DNA from 4 places in the Marinomonas sp. A3A genome. Region 2 is predicted to be linked to each of the others. Evidence: predicted binding sites of a transcription regulator. Region 2 holds the regulator's gene; each other region holds the start of a gene.
The links. Region 2 encodes sigma-54, which starts transcription at its own class of promoters, with help from an activator protein. Its sites were predicted from a motif close to TGGCACNNNNNTTGCTNT; they were not measured.
Positions count from the first base shown of each region.

Region 1: the regulator sigma-54 is predicted to act here: its motif matches at 849-866, upstream of hmpA (NO-inducible flavohemoprotein).
Region 3: the regulator sigma-54 is predicted to act here: its motif matches at 1,368-1,385, upstream of CYL31_RS13595 (nitrate reductase).
Region 4: the regulator sigma-54 is predicted to act here: its motif matches at 1,208-1,225, upstream of hpxO (FAD-dependent urate hydroxylase HpxO).

Region 1 is NZ_CP025532.1:200,250-202,456, reverse strand. It holds gene norR (nitric oxide reductase transcriptional regulator NorR) at 1-707, opposite strand, end outside; gene hmpA (NO-inducible flavohemoprotein) at 915-2,105, shown strand; gene CYL31_RS00900 (GNAT family N-acetyltransferase) at 2,113-2,207, opposite strand, start outside.
Region 2 is NZ_CP025532.1:2,482,963-2,485,169, reverse strand. It holds gene ptsN (PTS IIA-like nitrogen regulatory protein PtsN) at 1-324, opposite strand, end outside; gene CYL31_RS11585 (RNA polymerase factor sigma-54) at 342-1,814, opposite strand; gene lptB (LPS export ABC transporter ATP-binding protein) at 1,893-2,207, opposite strand, start outside.
Region 3 is NZ_CP025532.1:2,908,973-2,911,179, forward strand. It holds gene CYL31_RS13595 (nitrate reductase) at 1-1,219, opposite strand, end outside; gene nirD (nitrite reductase small subunit NirD) at 1,527-1,859, opposite strand; gene nirB (nitrite reductase large subunit NirB) at 1,864-2,207, opposite strand, start outside.
Region 4 is NZ_CP025532.1:2,778,915-2,781,121, reverse strand. It holds gene hpxO (FAD-dependent urate hydroxylase HpxO) at 1-1,133, opposite strand, end outside; gene uraH (hydroxyisourate hydrolase) at 1,428-1,793, opposite strand; gene uraD (2-oxo-4-hydroxy-4-carboxy-5-ureidoimidazoline decarboxylase) at 1,988-2,207, shown strand, end outside.

The DNA.
Region 1 (2,207 bases), 2.1 Mb from region 2:
CGGGAAGATTGTTCATGCAAAGCTCTTGCGACAAGCTCTTTTCCAACACCCGTTTCACCTTCGATTAAAATAGAAAAATCCGACGATGCGACTAAATTAATCGACTGTTTGAGATCTTGTATAGCCTTGCTTTGGCCGATCATTTCAATGCGTTGATCGCCCATCACTTTTAGTACGTTTTGGGCGTGGAGAGATTGGTTTTCTAAGCGCTCCATCAAGATGGCGGTATTTAGTGTCATGGCCGCCATGGTACCGATGATTTCCAAAGCACGCGCGTCGATATTATCAAAAACGCCCGGCATGATGCTGTCTAAAGTGACAACACCGATCAATTTCCCTTCCAAATACAAAGGAACGCCCATGCAAGAATGCACAGGTAAATTCTCATCGTGGCCTAACACCATGCCATCGTAAGGATCGGGAAGAGGCGACTCAGCAGGAAAACGAACCGGATAATGACCGCTACAAATAGCCTTCAAACGCGGGTGTTCATCAATAATAAACCGACGCCCCATTAGGTCTTCCGATAAACCCCGTTGAGCCAGCGGCGTCAGCACACCATTATTATTCGCCAATAAGACGACTGCATCACAGTTAATTGTTGCCCGCACCGCATACACCAATTGTTCAAAACGATTGGGCTGCGTCACCGCGCTAGCAAGATCGAGGGCAAAGCTCAATAAGGCGTTATTAGAGACCTGATTCATGGTTATCAACTCATAGGGCAAATAATATTTCGTGTCAATTTGACTCGAAGATATCATATAGACTTTTTTATTAGCGAGTCTTATTGACTCTTTAATTGATATTAAAAACCTAAACTACTGATTTTATTATCTATTTTTAGTTGGCACGCGCTTCGCTATAGAAGAGTTAACAAAACATCTATCCGTACTCTTAGCAAAGGAAATAACATGTTAACTCAACACCATATCGACACTGTCAAAGCGACTATCCCGCTTCTTGCTTCTGCAGGAACTGCGATTACAGAACATTTTTACCAACGCATGTTTTTCCATAATCCTGAACTAAAAGATGTGTTCAACATGACGCATCAAAGAACCGGTGGTCAGCCTGCAGCTTTGTTCAATGCCATCGCGGCGTACGCAACGCACATCGATAATCTAGAAGTATTGACTAGCGCCGTGACGCGTATAGCTCATAAGCACACCAGTTTTAATATCCAACCAAACCAATACGACATCGTTGGTCATCACCTACTTGAAACCTTACGAGAACTCGCACCAGAGGCTTTCACCAAAGACGTAGAAGAAGCTTGGGCAGCGGCCTACACTCAATTAGCTGGTATCTTTATTCAAGTCGAAGGAGATCTTTATAGAGAGCGAGCTGCGCAACGTGGTGGCTGGAAAGATTTCCGCCGTTTCCGTGTCGCTTCGAAAACACCAGAATCGGATTTGGTCACCAGCTTTGTCTTTGAACCTATCGATGGCGGCGCGGTAATTGATTACCAACCAGGCCAATACTTAGGCGTTAAGTTACATCCAAAAGGCAATGAGTTCGATGAGATACGTCAATACTCTCTATCAACCACGCCAAATGGTAAAAACTATCGCATCAGCGTAAAACGCGAAGGCGCAGGTGACATCAAAGGTGTTATGTCGAATTACCTTCATGATCATTTAAACGTCGGAGACGAAATTGAAGCCATGCCACCAGCAGGTGACTTCGTTTTCCAAGATAAGCAAACACCTGTAGTGCTGATTTCTGGAGGAGTGGGTTTAACGCCAATGCAAGCCATACTAAATACTCTAGATAAGCAGCAATACGGCCACCCTGTGAGCTATTTACACGCTTGTGCTCATCAAGGTCAACATTCCTTCAAAGAGCACGTAAACAGCCTGAAAGGCCATTTAAATCTGTCCGTTCATACTTGGTACGAACAAGCCAAAAGCGAAGAAGAGGGCGTAACAAAAGGCATGATGCAACTAGATGCGATAAAAGACAGCTTGCCGCTAATAAATGGCGAGTTTTACTTATGTGGACCAGTTGGCTTCATGATGTTCGTTAAACAACAACTGTTAACCCTTGGCGTAGAAGCCGACCGTATTCATTACGAACTATTCGGCCCGCATCAAGAAGTTTGATATTTAGCTAAACTTCTTGCTTAAACGGCAACAATGCGTGGGTATCTTGATGGTACTCACGCACGGCTTGGGCTTCTTCCTCGCAAAAGTTACCAATGGCTT
Region 2 (2,207 bases):
CTCATGAGGTGGAACAATTAGAGCAAATATTAGGTCAACCGCTCTTTTGTCGATGGAGTCGAAATCAATAGGCGTTTGTAGAGACATAACAACGATAGCGGTGTGGTTTGCAGACTCTAGACGGCAATGTGGAATAGCGATGCCGTTGCCAATGCCTGTGCTGCCTAGTTTCTCTCGACCAAGTAATGCGTCATAGATGGCTTCGTTGTCGCAATGTAGTCGATTTGAAGCGACTTCCGCAATGCTTTCAAGGACGCGTTTCTTACTAACAATATCTTGTTTTGCGAGAACGAGTTCCGCTTTTAATAATGATTTCAAGGACATGATAAAATGGTTTCCGTTTAGATCAGTCGTTTTCGTTCATTGGAAGGAGGGATGTTCATCGCCTCTCGATATTTGGCAACAGTACGTCGAGCAACCTGTATGCCTTGGTCTGCTAAAATAGCAGCTAGCTTGTTGTCACTTAGTGGTTTTTTTGCTGGTTCATCTGATACAAGCTTTTTAATCATAGCTCGTATTGCTGTAGAAGAACATTCTCCGCCAGAGGCTGTGTTGACATGGCTGGAGAAGAAGTACTTTAGCTCAAAAATACCTTTAGGTGTGTGCATGTATTTCTGGGTTGTTACCCTAGATATAGTTGATTCATGCATGCCAACTTCTTCTGCAACATCGTGAAGAACCATGGGTTTCATGGCTTCTTCGCCAAGTTCGAAGAAATCAATTTGTCGACTTACTATGCAGCTGGCCACTTTTAATAATGTTTCGTTGCGGCTCTGCAAGCTCTTCATGAACCATTTTGCTTCTTGAAGAGAGGTTTTGATGTAGGTGGCATCTTCGGCGGTTGTTGCTGTGCTAGCCATCGCTGAGTAAGTCTCATTGATTTTGATGGGCGGCAACGCGTCGTTATTTAGTTCAACTTGCCATACGTCATGGCGTTTTTTTACGGTGACGTCTGGAATAACGTAGTCGGTGTCATCTGCGTCGATCACTGAGCCAGGGCGTGGGTTAAGCTGTTGGATCAAATTGACGACTTCTTTTAGTGCTTCGTCTTTTAATTTTGTTTTGCGGCTTAACTGAGCAAAATCTCGGTTACCTAACAAGGGTAGGTAATGATCAATAAGATTGTGTGTGCTCTTGTATAGAGGGTGGCTCTGGAAAGCTTCCAGTTGCACAAGAAGGCAGTCGCGTAGGTCGATCGAGCATACGCCAACAGGGTCAAAGCGTTGTAGTCTGTGTTGTACAGCAATGACTTCGTCTAACTCAAGCTCTTCTAGTTCTGTACAAAGGGACTCACAAATGTCATCGGGGGAAATGCTTAAGTAGCCATCGGGTTGGACGCATTCAATGATGGCGTAAGCGATTTCGATGTCGCGATCTGACATGTGAGTTAAATTTAATTGCCATATTAAATGGTCTTGTATGCTTTCTGCTGGTGCATTTCGGCTTTCGAAGTCGCTATCGCCTTCGTAGCTGTTGTGATCACTGACGGCCGCAGAGCTTTGGTAGGTGTCATCCCAGTTACTGTCGATGGACAGTTCTTCTGGGATACTTTCTGTCCACTCGGACTCTACGCGTGCTTCTTCGCTATTGTTGTCGACTGTTGTATCTGCAGCACTTTTTGATTCTATACTGGCAGGGATGTCGCTATGAATTTGTTCGTCGTCGTCGAGCTCAAGTAGTGGATTAGACTCAAGGAATTCGTGAATTTCTTGTTTTAAATCCAACGTAGAAAGCTGCAGCAAGCGGATAGCCTGTTGCAGTTGTGGCGTCATGGTCAGCTGCTGACCGAGCTTTAATTGTAAAGACTGCTTCATAGAGCAACTCTTTCTTCTAATTGAATGAATTGGAACGAGTTGTGCATACTACTCCCTTTCTACAGCAATGATAAGGGGTTACAGGCGGAAGTCGTCGCCTAAATAGACCTTTTTTACTTGTTCATTGTTGATGACGGTACTGGCATCGCCAGATGCAATGATGTAGCCATTACCAACAATGTAAGCTTTATCGCAGATGTCTAGTGTCTCTCTGACGTTGTGATCGGTAATTAGGACGCCGATTCCACTCTCTTGGAGGTGTTTGATAATGTGCTTTATATCACCAACGGAAATAGGGTCTACGCCAGCAAATGGTTCATCAAGTAAGATGAATTTTGGGTTCATGGCAACAGCTCTCGCTATTTCGACCCGGCGTCTTTCTCCTCCTGATAA
Region 3 (2,207 bases), 430 kb from region 2:
TCGACATAATCCAAACCACTTTGACCTTACCTTCCTCCATGGCCTGAAATAAGTCGACGGCTTTTAAACCGTCCTTTGTAGCCATATTCGGCGCTTGCCAAAAACGCTGCACCAAATCCTGTGCACCCGGTGTGGCAAAATCCATATGAGCTGCTAATTGATTGGCCAGACCACCCACTTCTCGCCCGCCCATAGCGTTTGGTTGACCCGTAATAGAAAAAGGTCCAGCACCTTCTTTGCCAATACGACCCGTCGCCAAATGACAATTAATGATCGCGTTACATTTATCAACGCCAGAGGACGACTGATTCACCCCCTGAGAATAAAAGGTAATTGTCTTTGCCGTGTCGCGCCACCAGCTGGCTAAACTTGCTAGATCTTGCTCACCGATTCCGCAAAAGTCTGCGGTATAAGATAAGCTCGGAGTCGATTTTCTCGCCTCTACTAAAGCAGCCTCAAATCCATTGGTGTGGTTCGCAATAAAGTCATCATCTAAAACGCCAGCTTGAACTGAATCAGTTAATAAAAAGGAAAAAATCGCGGCGTCGGATCCGGGCTTAATTGCCAGGTGTAGATCCGCAATATCGCAAGTCGCTGTTTCTCTTGGGTCAATCACCACCACTTTCATGTTAGGACGTTGTTTTTTCGCTGCGGCAATGCGTTGATATAAAATGGGGTGTGTCCAGGCCGCGTTCGATCCAACCATAATCAGTAAATCACAGAGCTCTAGATCTTCATAATTACAAGGCACAGTGTCTGAGCCAAAAGCACGCTTATAACCGACAACAGCAGACGCCATGCACAGACGAGAATTGGTATCCACGTTGGCGGTGCCGATAAAACCTTTGGCCAGTTTATTTGCCACGTAATAATCTTCCGTCAGGATTTGTCCTGAAAGATAAAAAGCGAAAGCATCAGGGCCATGATCTTTAATCACTTGAGCAATTTTCTCGCTCACTGTTTTAATAGCCGATTCCCAAGCAACAGGATGACCATCAACTATAGGTGTTATTAAGCGATCATCCGATTGAATGGTTTGCGCAAGACTGCTACCTTTCACACATAAACGACCAAAATTAGCCGGATGCTCCAAGTCACCAGACACAGGTGGAACGGCTTCACTTGCCGAATGTGGAAGAGTCAAATTTACGCCACACCCAACACCGCAATATGGACAGGTCGTTTTTACGCTGGTTGCTGTCTTCATTGTTGTCGTCATGGACCTTCCTCGCGCTTTTAACTTTTTTAAAAACAAAAAAGGCCCAATCACTTTTCTAAAAAAGTGATTGGGCCTCGTTGCCTTTTGTAATATCTGTATGCTTTATGTGTAAGCCATCGTCGGTTTACGGTGCATCAGTAATCTATACAAAGCAATTAGTAAGCCAACTTTAAAAAAACACATTAAGCTGGCCATGACTAAGCTTTGCTAGGCTTGCAACTGACTCACTTCAGATAAGCTATAAAACACCAGCTGTCCGAAGCGTTCAAACGGTGCAGAGAGATCATTTTGGTGCACCGCTTTTTGATTAGTGTGTCGCAACAAACACATGACCGTCTTCTAATTTGGCGGGCCAATGGGGCACCTGAACAGTTTCTTCAAGACATTCGCCCGATGCCAAGACAAAGTGTTGTTTATACAAAGGGCTGGCAACGACCCATTGATTTTGTAAATGAGCAACCAAGCCTCGTGATAAAACATTCGCCTTGCCAACCGGATCCCAGTTACCGATCGCAAAGACTTTATTATCTGACTCAGGGACGTAGAAAATCGCGACTTGTTCGCCATTTACCATGGCCGCCACACCAGCACCCTCTATTAGGTCTTCTTGTTTACAAATTAATTTCCATGGCATCGTCATCGTTTTAACCTACCTTCGCAATTAATTGCTGTTTTTCTGATTCGGTTGCTGGACGCATTTGACTGCGCTCTTCAACAAAGACCACATTGTTATCACTTCCCTCATAATTCACAAATTGGCGGAAAGTCTTTAATGCTTCAGGATCTTGCAACGTGGTTTTCCATTCGCACTGGAAGGTATTTACTACGTGTTGCATACTGGCTTCAAGCTCTGAACATAAGCCCAGTTTGTCGTTAATCACTACGTCTTTAAGATAGTCCAAACCGCCTTCTAGGCCGTCCATCCAAACGGAGGTACGCTGCAATCGATCCGCGGTTTTGGTGTAAAACATCAATACGCGGTCGATGT
Region 4 (2,207 bases), 300 kb from region 2:
ATGTTTTCGCCTGTTTCGTGTCTTAGCTCATCATACCAAGCTTGGGTTTCTTGCATGTCTTTACCATGGGTAACATCACAGCGTTTGCGAGCTTTTAGTACTAGATCCTTTACGCGGAAGCGGCGTTCTTCTTCGTACTGCTTCAAAGCGGCTAGCACACCAGAAACCGTTTTGCCTTTCTCTTTGAATTGATCCGCGAAACACTGACCAAGTACAACGGCGTCTTCGAGTGCAGAGCAACCGCCTTGGCCAATGTCTGGGGTTGTGCTGTGGGCCGCATCGCCGAGTAGGGCGATATTGCCTTTTACCAAGGTATCGAATGGTTCGATGTCATGAATTTCGATGCGATTGGTGGTTTCTGGATTAATGGTAGCAATCAGTTTTTGGACAGGTTCAGCCCAGCCAGCAAAGTAACCCGTTAGATCGGCAACGACTGTACTTCTGTCTTCTGCTAGACCTTTTGGTAATGGCACATCAAAGAAGAAGTAAAAGCGGCCTCCGGCAATTGGCATAATAGAAACGCGTTTGCCTTCCCCGACAAAGGTTGTCCATTGATCGCCAGGGGCAATGCTTTCATCTATTTCTACTAAGCCATTCCAGTTCACATAATCAGCGTAGCGACGTTCGGTTTGATAGCCAATGACATCAGCGCGAACGACAGAATGCGTGCCGTCAGCAGCAATCATAAAGTCACCCACAGCGCTGCTACCATCGCTAAAATACGCGGTGACGCCAATGTCACTCTGTTCGACTTTTTCAATACGCTTGCCAAATTGAACTTTATCGCGGCCCCACCAATCGATCATTTGGCTTTGTAGGTCTGCACGGGACACAGGACAAGGGCGTTCGCCAACCGCATCAACCAATGGTGAAAGACTAAATTGGGTCATTACGCTTCCAGTTATACCATCGTGGTAAGCCATGTTGTGCATCGGGCCGCCGAGTTCATCCATAATGCTGCCCATACCTAAATGGTTCATGCATTTTACACCGTTAGACCAAATAGAAAGCGCCGCGCCAACAGGTTTGATTTCTTTCACCGCTTCAAAAATTTCACACTCGATGCCTTGTTGCTTTAACGCGGCCGCTGCAGACATGCCACCAATACCGCCACCAATAATAAGTGCTTTCATATCATTCCCCTTTAATCTTTCGCTTCGTTCTCTTGTTGTCTTAGCGAATTTTTAATGTCTTGTTAAAGGAGTAAATGGCAATAAATATGCCATGAAACAAATGAACCTATATTTATTTATGTGAAACCTTTGTTTTAGGGTGGTGCGTAATCAGTGGTGATAGATCAAAGAAGAAAAAAGCGTATTTTCTTCTTTGACCGATAGGACAGAAAATGTTTTATCTTGGTGCGAATTTTGTGGGTTTTGCTTCATTCTGGCTCACTAAGTCTTGGGCTGAAGTCTAATTGCATAAGACTAGCTGCCGCGATAAGTGCTGTAAGAATAAGGCGAAACTAGAAGGGGGACATGATAGTGAGCGTTTTCATCACTGATGCCGAAACGAATAATTACGGTATTTAAGAAGCTTGGACTCTCTTTCAGAGTGTCTTCATTAGAGCTGGAAGCAAAGTACTCATCAATGGCGAACTCCAGCTCATATATGCCGGCAGAGAAGCTATCTGCTTGTAATAAGGGCTGATCACAGCGCCCATCGTTGTTGGACACAGTGCTATGAATCAGCTGTCGTTGACCGTCTTTAGTATGCTGGTAAAGGTCAATTTTAACTCCAGCGGCCGCGATTCCTTTTGTTGTGTCTAAAATGTGAGTGGTTAAGTATCCCATTGTTTTACCTCAATCTAATCTGAAAGCTTGCCTGATTTTTGCAGGAAAGCGTCTTTATAAGTGAAATGGATCTGAAAATATTGTTTCATAGGGATCAATATTTGTGCCATGTGTTTCTGTAATATGATTTTTGTTATTCATAGAGATCTTTTTTGTAAGAAATTTTTAGAGCCGTCAGAAATTGGAGTCCTATTATGCACGACCCGTTAGCTGTAATCAGTGAAATGGAAGAAGCGGATTTTATCACGCTATTTAGCAGTATTTATGAGCATTCCACTTGGGTTGCAGAAGAACTATGGCGACAAAAAGCAGAGCATCCAAGTGAGTATTTCGACAGTATCGACAAAATCAAAGCCACTATGGCTGACATCGTAGAACAAAGTACAGATGAACAAAAACTCATACTACTTCGGG